DNA from 2 places in the Streptomyces sp. NPDC037389 genome. Region 1 is predicted to be linked to the other one. Evidence: riboswitches for the same ligand, from Rfam matches in the RefSeq annotation. Region 1 holds a riboswitch; the other holds the start of a gene.
What was found. Region 1 has a riboswitch for cyclic di-AMP ahead of AB0E98_RS15410 (C40 family peptidase). Riboswitches for the same ligand answer to the same signal wherever they lie in the genome.
Positions count from the first base shown of each region.

Region 1 (7,700 bases):
GCCGAGTACGGGCCCGCCGAGGCCCGGATGCCCGTCGGCGAAAGTGCCCCGGCCCGCCCGCTCGGCCTCTACGGCGCGAGCAAACTGGCCGGCACCCTCGCCGTCACCGGCTCCGGCCTGGACGCCGTCGTCCTGCGGGTGTTCAACCCCGCCGGCCCCGGCGCCCCGGCCGCCTCCCTCCCCGGCCGCCTCGCCGCCGAACTCCGCCGGGCGGGACCCGACGGCCGCGTCCGCACCGGGGACCTCTCCGCCCACCGCGACTTCGTCGACCCGCGCGACGTCGCCGAAGCCGTCGCCCTCGCCGTCACCGCGCCCCGCCCCCTGCCCGCCGTCCTCAACATCGGCAGCGGCACCGCCCGCCCCGTCCGCGACGTGGCCGAAGGGCTGCTGCGCGCGTCCGGGTTCACCGGCCCGGTCGGCGACCGCGTCGCCGAGGACGGCGACGGATCACCGCGCTCCGCCGCCGTCCCCTGGCAGCAGGCCGACATCACCGCCGCCGGCCGCGCCCTGGACTGGGCCCCCCGGCACTCCTTCGCCGACTCCCTCACCGACCTGTGGGCCGCCACCGCGCCCGCCACGGAGCCCGTGCCATGACCACCACCACGCCCGCCTCCCACGGGGACGACGGGCGACTGCTCGTCCCGCTCTACGTCCACCCCGCGACCCACCCCGAGGAGTGGGCGGCGCTGCTCGACGCCGCCCCCCGGCTCTACGGGGTCGTGCTCAATGCCGCCGACGGCCCCGGCGGCCGTCCCGACCCCGCCTTCGGCACCGCCGCGCGAGCGCTGCGCGCCGCGGGCGTCCCGCTGCTGGGCTACGTCGACACCGGCTACGGCCACCGTCGCACGGGCGCCGTGGTCGCCGACATCCGCCGCCACCGCCGGTGGTACGACGTGGACGGCGTCTTCCTCGACCAGGTCCCGGCGCACGACACCCCGCTGCCCCGCTACCGCCGCATGGTGCTGGCCGCCCGGGTACTGGGCGCCCGTACGGCCGTCCTCAACCCCGGCACCCATCCCGACCCCGGCTACGCCTCGCTCGCCGACCTCCTGGTCACCTTCGAGGGCACCTGGGAGGACTACCGGCGCGCCCGGGTGCCGGAGTGGACCACCGGGCATCCACCGGAGCGCTTCTGCCATCTGGTGTACGGGGTGCCCGAGGGGCGGGAGGGGCAAGTGGCCCGCACGGCGGGGGCGCGCGGTGCCGCGGTCCACTGCGCGGTGCCGGGCACGGGGGCCAACCCCTGGCGCTCGGTGCCCGTGGCGGCCGCCGGTCTCGCGGCGGGGGGCACGGCATGAGCGCGTGGCGCGTCCGCGCGGGGCTGTGCGCCGCGCTGCTGCTGGTCCTCGCGGGCTGCTCCGCCTCGCCCGCCGACGACGACGGGCCGGACCGGGACGACGACGGCGCCACGGCGGCCCCCCACGCCTCGGGCACTCCGCGTGCCTCGGGCGCGCCGAAGGCCTCCGGTGTCCCGGACGCCTCGGCCTCACCCGGCGGAACGGCCACGGGTTCGGCACCTGGTTCGCCACCGGCCGCGGCCCGTTGGCAGCCGCGCCCGGGCACCCGCTGGCAGTGGCAGCTGGACGGAAAGGCCGACACCTCGGTGGACGCCCCCGTCTACGACATCGACGGCTTCGAGAATTCGGCCGAAACCGTGGCCCAATTGCATTCCAGTGGCCGGAAGGCGATCTGTTACATCAATGCCGGTGCCTGGGAGGACTTCCGGCCCGACCAGGGGAAATTCCCGAAGAACCTGCTCGGCAACAAGAACAAGGGGTGGAAGGGCGAGAAATGGTTCGACATCCGTCGCCTCGACACCCTGCGGCCGCTCATGGCGGCCCGGATGGACATGTGCCGGCAGAAGGGATTCGACGCCGTCGAACCCGACCTGACCGAGGGATTCCGCAACTCCACCGGCTTTCCGCTGACGGCCGACCACCAGCTGGCCTTCAACCGGATGCTGGCGGATCTCGCCCATGAGCGAGGCCTGGCCATCGGGCTGAAGAACGACCTGGACCAGATCCCGCAGCTGGTGAACGTCTTCGACTTCGCGGTGAACGAGCAGTGCGCCCAGTACGACGAGTGCGAGAAGCTCACCCCCTTCGTAAAACATAACAAAGCGGTCTTCCATGTCGAATACGAACTGTCGACGGGGGAGTTCTGCGCCACCGCGCGGCGGCTCGGGCTGAGCTCGATGCAGAAGAAGCTGGAGCTGGACGCCTGGCGCCGGCCCTGCTGAACGGCATTCCCGGAATTACTCGTTCCATGCTGCAAGTACCCGTGGGAACAAGGGTTTAGGGCCAGTTCGGCGGGGGCGCGCGGAGCGCGGTTCCGGGTCTGCTCCCGAAGTGAAGAAGTTCACAGATGGCCGCCCGGGTGCCGGATTTGAATGATTCATGGTGCAGGATCTCTCACCGAACACAAGATCCCGTCACCATGGCGGGCCACCCGGGCGGACGCCGAGTCCTGCCGCCGTCCCGGGTGCGGCATCGAATTGATGGATCGGCAGGAGCGGGAGACCCGAGCGGTACGGATCACGAAGTCGGTGGTCCTTGGGGTGAAGCCGGGAAATCCGGCCGGGCAACTTCGCAGCCCGAACCCGACAGGTCATCTTTCGCAGGCGGATGTCGAAGGGCTTCGGCATGTCTGCTATGCCTCGCATACCCGCTCTCATATCCCGGGCCGGCGCCGCCTCCGCCGTCACCGCCGCAACGCTGGCGGCATCGGTGCTCGTCCCCGGCCTCGCCTCCGAGGCCTCCGCGGCCACACCCGGTGAGCAGGCCCTGAGGGTCGCCGCCGGCAAGGCCGGCTCCCCCTACCAGTACGGCGCGGCCGGCCCGAACCGGTTCGACTGCTCGGGCCTGACCCAGTACTCGTTCAAGAAGGTCGGCAAGAACCTGCCCCGCGTGGCCGCCGACCAGTACAACCGCACCCGGCACATCTCCAGCGGCTCCCGCCAGGTCGGTGACCTGGTCTTCTTCCACTCGGGCAGCAACGTCTACCACGTGGGGATCTACGCGGGTAGCAACAAGATCTGGCACGCCCCCAAGCCGGGCGCCACGGTCCGTCAGGAGAAGATCTGGACCGGCAGCGTCTGGTACGGACGCGTCAACTAGGCTCCCTGACCGGGCGGTCCGTGACCCGGGCCGCCCGATCATCCGCGTCCGCGCACGGGGGTGCCGCCTCCGGGCGCGGGGAGGGAGCGACGATGAGCGACGTCACCGGCCCGGAGGCCCGCACGGCCCAGGGCACCGTACGAGGCCGCACCACCGACGGCCTCGCCGTCTTCCGGGGCATCCCCTACGCCCGGCCGCCCGTCGGGGCGCTGCGCTTCGCCGCCCCGGCCGCGCCGCGCTCCTGGGACGGGGTGCGGGACGCGGCGGAGTTCGGCCCGCCGCCCCCGCAGTCCGGCCCGATCCCCGCGACCGGCACGGCCACCGGCGACGACTGGCTCACCCTGAACGTCTGGTCGCCGGACCCCGGCGGCTCCGGACTGCCCGTACTGGTGTGGATCCTGGGCGGGGGCTATGTCTCCGGGTACGCGGGCGACCCGCTCTACGACGCCGGGCTCCTGGCCCGGCAGGGCGGCCTCGTCGTGGTCACCCTCAACTACCGGGTGGGCGCCGAGGCCTCCGCCCAACTCGACGGCGCCCCCGCCAACCGGGGGCTGCTCGACCTGATCGCGGCCCTGGAGTGGGTCCGGGAGAACATCGCCGGCTTCGGCGGCGACCCCGCGCGGGTCACCGTCGCCGGCCAGTCCTCCGGTGCCGGCTCGATCGCCACCCTGCTGGCCGTGCCCCGCGCCGCCGGCCTCTTCCGCCGGGCGATCGCCCAGTCAGTCCCCGGCCTCTACACCACCCCGGCCCTCGCCTCCGGCCTCGCCGCCGAACTCGCCGGGCGGCTGGGCACCACCCCCACCGCCTCCGGCCTCGCCACGATCGAACCGTGGCGGCTGGCCGAGGCGATCACCCCGATGATGTACGGCCTGCCCGCCCAGGCCGACCGCTGGGGGCCGCTGGCCCGGACCGGCTCCCCGTTCTCCGTCGTGGTGGACGGCGACCTCGTACCGGAGACGCCCTGGACGGTCCTGCCCGACGGCCGGGCGAGCGGCGTGGACCTGCTGACCGGTCACACCCGCGACGAGTTCCGGCCGTTCCTGGTGATGAGCGGCGGCCGGGACAAGGTCACCGACGAGGACACGAACGCGGTGCTGACCGCCTTCGCCCCCGGCCCCGACGGCCCCCGGGCCTACCGCGCCGCCTACCCGGACGCCGCCCCCGTGGAACTCTTCGAGACCGTCCACAGCGACGTCCTGTTCCGCATGCCCTCGCTCCACCTCGCCGAGGCCCACACCGCCGGCGGCGGCACGGCGTACCTGTACGAGCTGCGCCGGCCCGCGCCCGCCCTGGGCGGGGCGCTCGGCGCCGCCCACGGGCTCGACGTGGCGATGCTGTTCGGCACCTACGACGCACCGCAGGCCCGGCTGCTGCTCGGCGAGGGGCCGGTCCCCGAGGACCTGGTGGCGATCGGGGACGGGATCCGCCGGTCGTGGACGGCCTTCGCGACCCACGGCGACCCGGGCTGGCCCGCCCACCGGGCCGACGACGGACGGCTCACCCGGCTCCTCGACACGGGGACGAGCACGGCGCCGTACCCGGAGGAGCCGTCCAGGAAGGTCTGGGAGGGGCACACGGTCCGGCCCTACGACCTGCCCGCCTGACGGGAGGTATGGGGGGCACGGCAGCCGACTTCGACAGCTGGACCGCCTCACTCGATTCAGCCGTGACGGCCCTGTTCTCCCGAAGCCGCCGCGAAGCGACAAGCGGCTCACCGACGCCGGTCGGCGGGCCCTGTCCCCGCTGTTTCCGGACGCATGAGATCCCGCCTCGAACTGGCCACCGCTGCGGCAGACTCGACCTGAAGCCGGGATCAGCGTTGGTCTGCTGACCGCTATCGGCACACGTGTCCCTCGCCTGCTACGGCTTCACCGTCTCCACCCCGGTGGGTGATCCGGTCGAGGCCGCGGCCCTGGGCGCTGTGGCCGGGGCCGGGCGGCCGGCCCGGGAGCCGTTGCCGATCGGTTCGGTCGAACCGAACATCGGGCACCTGGAGGCCGGCGCGGGGGTGGCGGGCCCGATCAAGACGGTCCTGGCGTTGCACCATGACCGGATCCCGTCCAGCACACACTGCCCGGTGCCCAGCCCGGCGATCGGCTGGGAGGCCGCGCGGCTGCGGGTGGCCACCTCGCTGATGCCGTGGCCGCGCACGGGCCGTCCGCGCAGGGCAGGGGTCTCCAGCTACGGCTACGGCGGGGTCATCGCCCACGTCGTCCTCGAACAGGCCCACGCCGCGACCGGCCACCCGGAACACCGGGTGGCCGACCAGGGGCCCATGTCGTTCCCCGCCTCGGGCACCACTGCGGGGCGTGCGGCGACAACGCCCGTCGGCCGGCCGACGGGCTCACGGCCGCAGCCACTGCGGAGACGCCGGTGCAGGGGCTGCGGCGTCTCGCGGACGATAAGCGGAACCCGGCCGTGGCCATCGGCTCGTCCTCTGGAAGCGCTGGAGCGCACGCAGATCGCTGACCGGGATCGGCGTGCGCCTATCGCTGGCGGGCCGCGATGTAGTCCATGACGGCTCCCACGGTGGTCAGCCGCTCGGCTTCCGCGTCAGGGATCTCCATGTCGAATTCGTACTCGAAAGCCATCTTCAGTTCGATCAGGCCCAAGGAGTCCGATCCGAGGTCATTGATGAAGGATGCCTCCCTCGGGATCCTGTCCGAACCGATGTCCAGCTGCTCGCGGACGACCTTCTCTACGCGTTCTTCAACGGTGGCCAACTCGGACCTCTCTCACACCTGGGACAACACAAAGGTGCCGCGCCGACTACGAAGCCGGCTGCGGCCCACTCAGCCTGGAGCCACCCTCCCGGCTTCCGCCAGACGCATCCCGGCCATGATCAACATCAGGAGTGAGCCATCCACGGCGCGGCGTGACCTCAGGGAGTCCGGCGAATCGCCGCGACCCACCGGACACTCCCTAGTCCACGGCGTCCAGATAGACCCAGTGGCCGTCCTCCCGCACGAAGCGGCTGAGCTCGTGCTGGGAGCCGGCCTCGCCGTGCGCCTCGTAGTGGGCGCGGAACTCGACCGTGCCGTCGTCGTGGAAGGCGCTGCCGCCGGTCGTGGCCAGGACGTCCAGCCCGGTCCACCGGATCCCGGCGTCGAGGTCGAGGTCGGCCGGGCGCGTGGAGGAGTGCCAGGTCCGCAGCAGATAAAGGGGGTCGAGGACGGCGAAGGCGCTGTAGCGCGAGCGCATCAGGCGCTCGGGCGTGGGGGCCGTGGCGCGGCCGCCGTGGAAGGCGCCGCAGCAGTCGCCGTAGGTCGCGTCGAGCCCACAGGGGCAGGGCGAGCCGGCGGTGACGACGGGCGGCTTCGGGGAGCGTGAGCTTCTTCTGGACACCCCTCGATTCTGCCTGCCCGGGGGAGCGCTCCCGGCCATGGGGGCGAACCCTTTCGGCCGCAGGGCCGGATGGCGCCGCCCCCGCTGTTCTTTCGGGTGAATTCCCAGCTCAGCCGGGTGTGCGGGCCGAGCGCCCGGCGCCGGTCACCAAGAACGGCCGGTTGCGCGCCCATCCGGCGCGGCGGACGGTGGTCGCGTCCCGGCAGGTGTCTCGAAGGGAGTCTTCCGCATGCGCAGCACCAAGCTCATCGCGATAGCCACGGCCCTCGTCTGCGGCTCGGTCACCCTGGGCGTCACCGGACCCGCGCTCGCCGCCGGCCGCGCGGCGCGGCCCGTCGCCGTGGAGTCCGTCGCCGTGGAGCCCGCCGCTGCGGAGCCCGCCGCCGTGGATTCCGTCCCCGAGGCCGACAGCCGCTCGGACTCCATCGGCAGCCTGGGCGAGACGCTCAACCTCGGCTCCCGGATCGCCAAGGAGGCCGACTCCTGGAACCCCGACGTGGAGCACCTGCGCGACCTGAGGGTGCGGCTGCGGGAATCGGCCGAGCGACTGCTCGCCGACGTCCGGGCGGTCAAGGCCAAGACCCCGGCCCGCCCCGGCACCGACGGCCTGGCGGTCGACCCGGTCTCGGACGTCAAATCGCAGCTGGACACCCTGGTCAAGGATGTGAACGACCTGCTGGCGGCCGTCGACGCCAAGGACGTCGCCAAGGTCACGGCCCTGGTGAGCAAGGTGACCGCCGATCTCCAGGCCCTCCTCGCCTCCGTGCCCAAGCTCCTGACGAACGCGGCACCCCTGCCGGCACCGGTGCCCCTGCCTGCACCAGTGCCCCTGCCGGGACTGTAGCCACCTCCGCTCCTTCCGGCACAACCCTGTTGGACGGCGGTCGGCTCCGCTACGGTCGGCCCGGTGCGCAGACGTCTGTTCGTCGCAGCGATCCTGACCGCCTCCCTGACGACCGCCTGCGGCGGCGAGGACACGGAGGAGCCGGACCAGGGTCCATCGGGCTCCCGGCGGGCCGACCGGGCCGAACCGCTCTTCCGCGGCGGCCGCCGGGCCAGCGCCCAGAACCCGGCGTTCTCCCCGGACGGCCGGTCGCTCCTCTTCACCGTCTTCCAGGACGGCTACAACGAGGGCGCCGCCGCCCTGCGCGTCCTGCCCCTGGACGACGGCGCCGGCGCCGCGCCGGGGGCCGCGCCCCGCACCCTGCTCGACGAGCGGGACAAGGCGGCCGTGAACCT
Region 1 is NZ_JBEZUS010000006.1:197,525-205,224, reverse strand. Features, by position in the region: gene AB0E98_RS15425 (NAD-dependent epimerase/dehydratase family protein) at 1-594, shown strand, start outside; gene AB0E98_RS15420 (spherulation-specific family 4 protein) at 591-1,298, shown strand; gene AB0E98_RS15415 (endo alpha-1,4 polygalactosaminidase) at 1,295-2,239, shown strand; cyclic di-AMP (ydaO/yuaA leader) riboswitch at 2,461-2,638, shown strand; gene AB0E98_RS15410 (C40 family peptidase) at 2,643-3,116, shown strand; gene AB0E98_RS15405 (carboxylesterase family protein) at 3,209-4,720, shown strand; gene AB0E98_RS15400 (ketoacyl-synthetase C-terminal extension domain-containing protein) at 4,963-5,634, shown strand; gene acpP (acyl carrier protein) at 5,603-5,839, opposite strand; gene AB0E98_RS15390 (YchJ family protein) at 6,039-6,461, opposite strand; gene AB0E98_RS15385 (hypothetical protein) at 6,691-7,305, shown strand; gene AB0E98_RS15380 (hypothetical protein) at 7,369-7,700, shown strand, end outside.

Region 2 (7,700 bases), on a different contig from region 1:
CCTACCCGACCGACCCCGAGCTGGCCCGTATCACCGGTGCCCGCGAGCCCAGCGGTGTCCCTGTCGTCATCGCGCCGCCGGCCCCGGCCCAGCCGCAGGGCGGTCAGGGCGACAAGGGTGCCAAGCCGTCGCGCTCGCGCGGTTCCCGCTCCCGCTCGCGTTCCGGTTCGGGTGCCGGTTCGGCCGCCGGCTCCGGCTCCGGTGCGGGCAACGGCGGCGGCCGTCCGTTCCGCGGCTTCGGCGGCAACGGCGGCGAGGGCTCCCGGCGCTCCGGCGGCACCCGTCCGGGCAACGCCGTCGGCCGGTCGCGCCGAGGCGGCGCCGGCGGCGGCGGTCGTCGTCCTGCCGCTTCCTGAGGCCCTGACGGCCCGAGCCTCTTCCGGCCTGTGGCCCTGAGGCTCCGACCTCCTGAAACTCCGTCGGCCCGAGGCCCCGGCCAGTCGGCCGGGGCCTCGAACGGCGCATCCCCGTTCGCCCGGCCGTACCCCGCCCGCAAGGGTGGACGGGTATGGAGCAAGGGACGTCGGCCGGTCAGGAGCACACGGTGGGGAAGCGAGTCGGGCCACCGCCCGGGCCGGATGCACTCTGCGAGCCGCTCCCCGGGCGGGTGACGTCGGTCGTCGTCGCCCGCTGCCTCCCCGCCGCCGTCATCGTCGGCGGCATCGCTTTCGACGTCCTCACGCCCCCCAAGTACTCCTCCGCTCCCTTCTTCGTCTCCGCGCCCCTCGTCGCCGCCCCGCTCCTCTCCCTCTTCGCCACCCTGCTCACGGCGGTCGTGGCCCTGGCGGCGATGGTCACGCTCTCCTTCGCGCGGCAGGCGCCGGAGACGGGCGAGTCGGTGACCGAGGTCGCCACCGTCCTGATCGTCGGCGCGCTCGCCGTGGGCATCAACCGCGTCGTACGGCGCGGCAATCTCCGGCTGGCGTCCGTACGGAGCGTCGCGGAGGCCGCCCAGCGGGCCGTGCTGCCCACGCCCCCGGCCCGGATCGGCGGGCTCCGCGTGGCCGCGCGCTATGTCGCCGCGCAGGCCGACGCCCGGATCGGCGGCGACCTCTACGCGGTGCAGGACACCCCGTACGGCGTCCGCGTCATCGTCGGCGACGTGCGGGGCAAGGGCCTCGGCGCGGTGGAGGCGGTCGCGATCCTGATCGGCGCGTTCCGGGAGGCGGCGGAGCAGGAGCGCACGCTGGAGGGGCTGGCGGTGCGGCTGGAGCGCGCGCTGCAACGGGAGGGCGCACGGCGCGCGAACGTCGATCAGGCCGAGGGGTTCACCACCGCCGTCCTGGCCGAGGTCCAGCCGGGCGCGGGCGCCCTGCGCATCGTCAACCGCGGCCATCCGCCCCCGCTCCTGCTCCATTCCGACGGCACCGTCGGGGACACCCACCCCCGAGCGCCCGCCCTGCCGCTGGGGATGGAGGACCTGGGTGTGTGGCCGGACCGGGTGGAGGAGTGGGAGTTCCCGGTGGGGGCGACGTTGCTGCTGTTTACCGACGGGGTCACCGAGGCCAGGGACGCGGCCGGGGCGTTCTATGACCCCCAGCCACGGTTGCACGGCAAGCAGTTCCGCAGCCCCGACGCCCTGCTGGACTCCCTCGCGGCGGACGTGACCCGGCACGCGGGCGGGCGTACGGACGACGACATGGCCCTGCTCGCCATCCGGCGGATCGACGGCAGGCTCCGTACCGCGCCCATCACCCACAAACGTCCCCAGGTCACCGCCCGTCCCGCACGCATTCAGTTGCATAACGACTGACGAACTATCAGAAATAAGCGCTTCATAAAGAACCCCAACATGCCAGCTGGGTTCACTCTTTCGGCTTGGAATCCGGCCGCTCTGTCTATTAACGTTCGATAACGCAGCGCGGTCGTTGCAGCCGTCGCAAGGGCGGTGCCGTGCGCCTTCGCCGAATCCCGTGGGCGGAACCGGGGAACCATCATTTGGGGTGAATCGGGCCCGAACGCAGGCCTGTAGGAGACCTTCCTCCTCCGAACCCTCCCCCAGAGCCTGAACGGCCTGGGGGGACCCCCACGCTTAACCCGGTAGGCGAACAGGAAGGAAAGGAGTCGCCCTCGTGGCGTCCAACAGCTCCGACAGCTCCGCGTTCGACGGCAGTCCGTACGACCCTCCGTACGACCCCCCGTTCGTTCCCGCCTACATTCCCCCCTACGAGCCGGATCCGGCCCCCGAGGCCACTGTCCCCGCCCCCGCGCCCCGGGCGGCGGCCGACGAGTGGGCCCCCGGCGAGGACCACCCGGCGGCGCCCGTCCGCGGCCGGCACCGTGTCGTCAAGCCGCGCGGCGGCACGATGGCGCGCAGCGGGGCGGTGCTCGGCGCCGGAATGATCGCGGCGGTCGGTGCGGGCGGCATGGCCAGCGCCCAGGACCGTCCGCAGCCCTCCATATCCATGCCGGACCTGGCCCAGAGCATCCCGGTCGTCGGCTCGTTCATGGCCGACGGCCACGAGCGGGGCGGGCAGCGGGCCGTCGAGGCGCAGCAGGCCCCCGTCGAGACGGTACGTACCGTGCGCGACACCGCCGACGCCGGCGAGGTGCTGCGGGCCCGCATCCTCCAGCAGGCCGAGCACCAGCAGGGCGCCGCCGAGGCCGAGGCGCAGGCGCGCGTGGCCCAGGCCGCCGCCGAGCAGCACCGCAAGGCGGCGGCGGAGAAGGCCGCGGCGGAGCGGGAGTCGGCCGAGCGCGAGGCGGCGGACGCGAAGGCGGCGACGTACGAGGCCGCGCAGCGGGAGGCGGCGGACGGTGGGGCGGCGACGGCTGAGGCGGCCGGAACGGCCGGCACTCCGGAGCGGCACTCGACCGGATCGTCCGGCTCCGCGCACCGTGGCACCGCTGGCGGATCCTTCACCCTCCCCGTGGCCTCCTACACCCTCACCGCCGGCTTCGGCCAGGCGGGAAACATGTGGTCCGCGAACCACACCGGCGAGGACTTCGCCGCCCCCACCGGCAGCCCGGTCAAGGCGGTCGGCGGCGGCACCGTCACCCAGGCGGGCTGGGCGGGCGCGTACGGCTACCGCATCGTGCTGACGCTCGATGACGGGACCGAGGTCTGGTACTGCCACCTGTCGTCGATGGTGGTCACGTCGGGCAAGGTCGGCACGGACACGGTCATCGGCCGGGTCGGCGCGACCGGCAATGTCACCGGCCCGCATCTCCACCTGGAGGTACGGCCGGGCGGTGGCGCGCCGGTGGACCCGCTGTCGTGGCTGCGGGGCAGGGGCCTGGAGCCGTAGCGAGCAGGCGGGGCCGCCGGTCGGCAAGCCGGACAGGCCAATCAGGTCATAGCGGCCGGAGAACCCTCCGATATCGGATATCCCGGGAATGTTCTGTGTGCGATCGGGAAATCAGATGACGTGACGACCACCGCGACGATCACCACGTCCGTGCCCGCCCGCCTGGACCGGCTGCCCTGGTCCCGGTGGCATTGGACCGTGGTGATCGGTCTCGGCACGGTCTGGGTCCTGGACGGCCTGGAGGTCACGATCGTCGGCAATATCGCCGGCCGTCTCTCCGAGCAGGGCAGCGGACTGCCGATCACTTCCGGCGGAGTGACGGGAGTGGCGGCCGCGCTCTATGTGGCGGGCGCCTGTTCCGGCGCGCTCTTCTTCGGCCGGCTGACCGATCTCTTCGGCCGTAAAAGACTCTTCATGGTCACGCTCGCGGTCTATCTGGCCGCGACGGCCCTGACCGCGCTCTCGTACTCGTCCTGGTGGTTCTTCACCTTCCGCTTCGTGACGGGTTTCGGCATCGGCGGCGAGTACGCGGCGATCAACTCCGCCATCGACGAACTGATCCCGGCCGCCTACCGCGGCCGTGTCGACCTCATCATCAACGGCAGCTTCTGGCTCGGCGCCATCGCGGGTTCATTGCTGTCGGTCCTGATGCTCGACACCAGCATCTTCGCCAAGGCCGTCGGCTGGCGGCTGACCTTCGGGCTGGGCGTCATCCTGGGGCTGGTCATCCTGCTCGTACGCCGCCATGTGCCGGAGAGCCCGCGCTGGCTGTTCATCCACGGCAGGGCGGAGGAGGCCGAACGGCTCGTCACGTCGATCGAGAAACGCGTCGTGGCCGAGAAAGGCATCCCCCTCCCGCCCGCCAAAGGGCGTTTCACCATCCGCCAGCGCGAGAGCTTCGGGTTCCGTGACATCGCCCGCACGGTCTTCTCCGACTACCGGCGCCGGGCCGTCCTGGGCCTCGCCCTCTTCATCGGCCAGGCGTTCCTCTACAACGCGATCACCTTCGGTTTCGGTGCCATCCTCACCCGTTTCTTCGGCGTTTCCACGTCCCGCACCGGCTATTTCTTCGCCGTCATAGCGGTGGGCAACTTCCTGGGCCCGCTCTTCCTGGGGAAGCTCTTCGACACCCTCGGCCGGCGCATCATGATCTCCTCGACGTACCTCCTGGCCGGGGTCCTGCTGTTCGGCACCGCCTGGCTGTTCGGCGCCGGGCAGCTGAACGCCGTCACCCTCACCGCCTGCTGGGCGGTGGTCCTCTTCTTCGCCTCGGCGGGCGCCAGCAGCGCCTACCTCACCGTCTCCGAGATCTTCCCGATGGAGACCCGGGCCATGGCCATCGCCTTCTTCTACGCGGTGGGCACGGCGGCGGGCGGCATCAGCGGCCCGCTCCTCTTCTCGGCCCTCACCCAGAGCGGCGTCGTCGCCGACACGGTCGTGGCCTTCTGCCTCGGCGCGGCCCTGATGTGCCTGGGTGGAGTGGTGGCCGCGTTCCTGGCCGTACGGGCGGAAGGCCGCTCGCTGGAGGACATCGCGGCACCCCTGTCCGTCCACCCTCCCGATCCCCTGCCGGCACCGGCGCCCGCGGAATAACGGGCCCGGCAGGGGAGTTGAACCTTCGCATGGCTGACAACACCCATCACAAGGCAATCGGCGGTCTCTCCGTCCACCCCCTGAACCTGGGCGGAAACGTCTTCGGCTGGACGGCCGACGAGAAGCAGTCCTTCGCCGTCCTCGACGCCTACGCCGAGGCCGGCGGCAACTTCATCGACACGGCGGACGTCTACTCCGCCTGGGTGCCCGGCAACAAGGGTGGCGAGTCCGAGACCATCATCGGGAACTGGCTCGCCGAGCGCGGCAACCGGGACGCGATCGTCGTCGCCACCAAGGTCGGCAACGGCGTCCCCGAGCACCGCGGCCTGGCCCCCGCGACCATCAAGGCCGACGTCGAGGCCTCCCTGCGCCGCCTCCGCACGGACCACATCGACCTCTACTACACGCACGTGGATGACGAGTCGGTCCCCGTCGAGGAGATCATCACGACGCTGGACGGCCTGGTGAAGGAGGGCAAGGTCCGCGAGATCGCGGCCTCCAACATCACGGCGGCACGTCTGCGCGCCTCCCTGGACTTCTCCGACGCCGCCGGCCTGGCCAAGTACGTGGCGATCCAGCCCCACTACAACCTGGTCTCGCGCGATACCTACGAGGGCGAACTCGCCTCCGTGGCCGCCGAGCACGGCCTGGCCGCGATCCCGTACTTCGCGCTGGCCTCGGGCTTCCTCACCGGCAAGTACCGTCCGGGCACGACGGTGGACAGCGCGCGTGCGGGCGGCGCGGCGCATTACCTGGAGACGGAGCGGGGCGTGCGCGTGCTCGCCGCCCTCGACGAGGTGGCCGCGGCCCACGACGCCGAGCTCGCGACCGTGGCCCTGGCCTGGCTCGCGGCCCGGCCGACGGTGGCGACGCCGCTGGCCAGCGCCCGTACGGTCGAGCAGCTGGCGCCGCTGCTGGCGGTGGGCGACCTGAAGCTCACGGAGGCGGAGCTGGCGAAGCTGACGGAGGCGTCGGCGTAAGGACCCTTGTGGGGGTAGTGATTGGCCCATGACCGCGGGCCACAAATGGACCAGCACAGCGGGACAACAACTCCGTAGGCTCGCGGTCATGACAAACAAGGCGACGACCAAGATGACGAACAAGACGACGAACAAGGTGGACTTCTACTTCGACCCGATCTGCCCCTTCGCCTGGATCACGTCCCGCTGGATCCTGGAGGTGGAGCGGCACCGCGACCTCGACCTGCGCTTCCGCGTCATGAGCCTGTCCGTGCTCAACGAGGGCCGCGAGGACCTGCCGGAGCGCTACCGCAGAATCATGGACACCGGCTGGGGCCCGGTCCGGGTGTGCATGGCGGCGGCCCAGGAGCACGGCGACCACGTGCTCCGGGACCTCTACACGGCGCTGGGCACCCGTATCCACAACGCCGACCGGGAGGCCGGCGACGAGGTGATCCGCGAGGCCCTCGCCGAGGCGGGCCTCCCGCTGTCACTGGCGGACGCGGCGCACACGACGGACTACGACGAGGCGCTGCGCAAGAGCCACCACGAGGGCATGGACCCGGTCGGCGAGGAGGTGGGCACGCCGACGATGCACATCGACGGCGTCGCCTTCTTCGGACCGGTACTGACCGCGATACCGAGGGGCGAGGACGCCGTCCGGATCTTCGACGGGGTGCGCCTGCTGGCGAGCTACCCCAAGTTCTTCGAACTGAAGCGCACCCGGACGGGCGACCTGGACTTCAGCTAGTCGTGGCTGCTGTTCCGCTCCACAACCCAGGAAGCAAGGGCGACACCACTCGCGACTGTGAAGACGGACGGCCAGGCGCCGACCTTCTTGGCGAGCGGGTGGGACCCGGCGAAGGCGGCGACGTAGGCCCCGGTCAACCCGGCGGCGGCCCCGGCGCCGACCGTCTCCTTCCACTGCTTGGCGGCGAGAGCCCCGGCGGCGGCGAGGGCCACTCCACCGAGGGGCCGCTTCTTGGTCCACCGGGCGACGCCGTAGCCGCCGATAAGACCACCGGCGGCCACCAGGGACGTAGGAACTGCCACAGCAACAACCTCCGCATCGAGGGATCTCGTCCTAAAGCTAACGCCGGAGGAAGAGGAATCGTCCGCCGCCCTGGGCATGAATCGCTGAGTGACCAATGACGCTCGCAAAACAGTGGAAGCGGGTGGCCGAAGCGCGGCCCGCATCATCGACGAGGCCCTGGGCTTCGTCTACCCGGCCGCGCTGCGCGCAGCGGTGACGGCAGGCGTGGCGGACCACCTGACGGACGGCCCTCGTACCCCGTCCGACCTGGCGAAGGCGACGGGCACGGACGCCCGCGGCCTCCACCGGGTCCTGCGCCTCCTGGCCACGAGAGGCCTGTTCGAGGAGGACGGGGAGGGCCGCTTCCACCTGACGGAGGCGGGGGACGCGCTGCGCTCGGACGCGCCCGTGTCCGTACGCTCGGCGGTCCTGATGATCACGGACCGGACGTTCTGGCTGCCGGCGGGCGAGATGACGAGGTGTGTGGAGGAAGGCACCTCGGCCTTCGACCGCATCTTCGGGATGCCGTTCTTCGACTACTTCACGGGGAGCGCGGAGACGGCGGCCATCTTCCACGACGGAATGGCGGCGATGTCGGACGCGGAGAACCAGCCGATCGCGGACGCTTACTCGTTCCCGCCCTCGGCCACGGTCGTGGACGTGGGCGGCGGCCACGGCGGCCTCCTCCAGTCGGCCCTCCGCAACACCCCCGGCCTCCAGGGCGTCCTCTACGACCAGCCCCACGTCCTGGCCGGCCACCGCCTGGACACCCCGGACCTGGCAGGCCGCTGGACCCTGGCCGAGGGCGACTTCTTCACCTCGGCCCCGCCCGGCGACATCTACCTCCTCAAGCGCATCCTCCACGAC
Region 2 is NZ_JBEZUS010000004.1:29,116-36,815, reverse strand. Features, by position in the region: gene AB0E98_RS09750 (DEAD/DEAH box helicase) at 1-356, shown strand, start outside; gene AB0E98_RS09745 (PP2C family protein-serine/threonine phosphatase) at 608-1,753, shown strand; cyclic di-AMP (ydaO/yuaA leader) riboswitch at 1,893-2,061, shown strand; gene AB0E98_RS09740 (M23 family metallopeptidase) at 2,073-3,248, shown strand; gene AB0E98_RS09735 (MFS transporter) at 3,369-4,841, shown strand; gene AB0E98_RS09730 (aldo/keto reductase) at 4,871-5,821, shown strand; gene AB0E98_RS09725 (disulfide bond formation protein DsbA) at 5,910-6,551, shown strand; gene AB0E98_RS09720 (hypothetical protein) at 6,548-6,853, opposite strand; gene AB0E98_RS09715 (methyltransferase) at 6,942-7,700, shown strand, end outside.
Region 2: it holds a riboswitch for cyclic di-AMP, as region 1 does, so the genes downstream of both, AB0E98_RS09740 (M23 family metallopeptidase) here and AB0E98_RS15410 (C40 family peptidase) in region 1, are expected to answer to the same signal.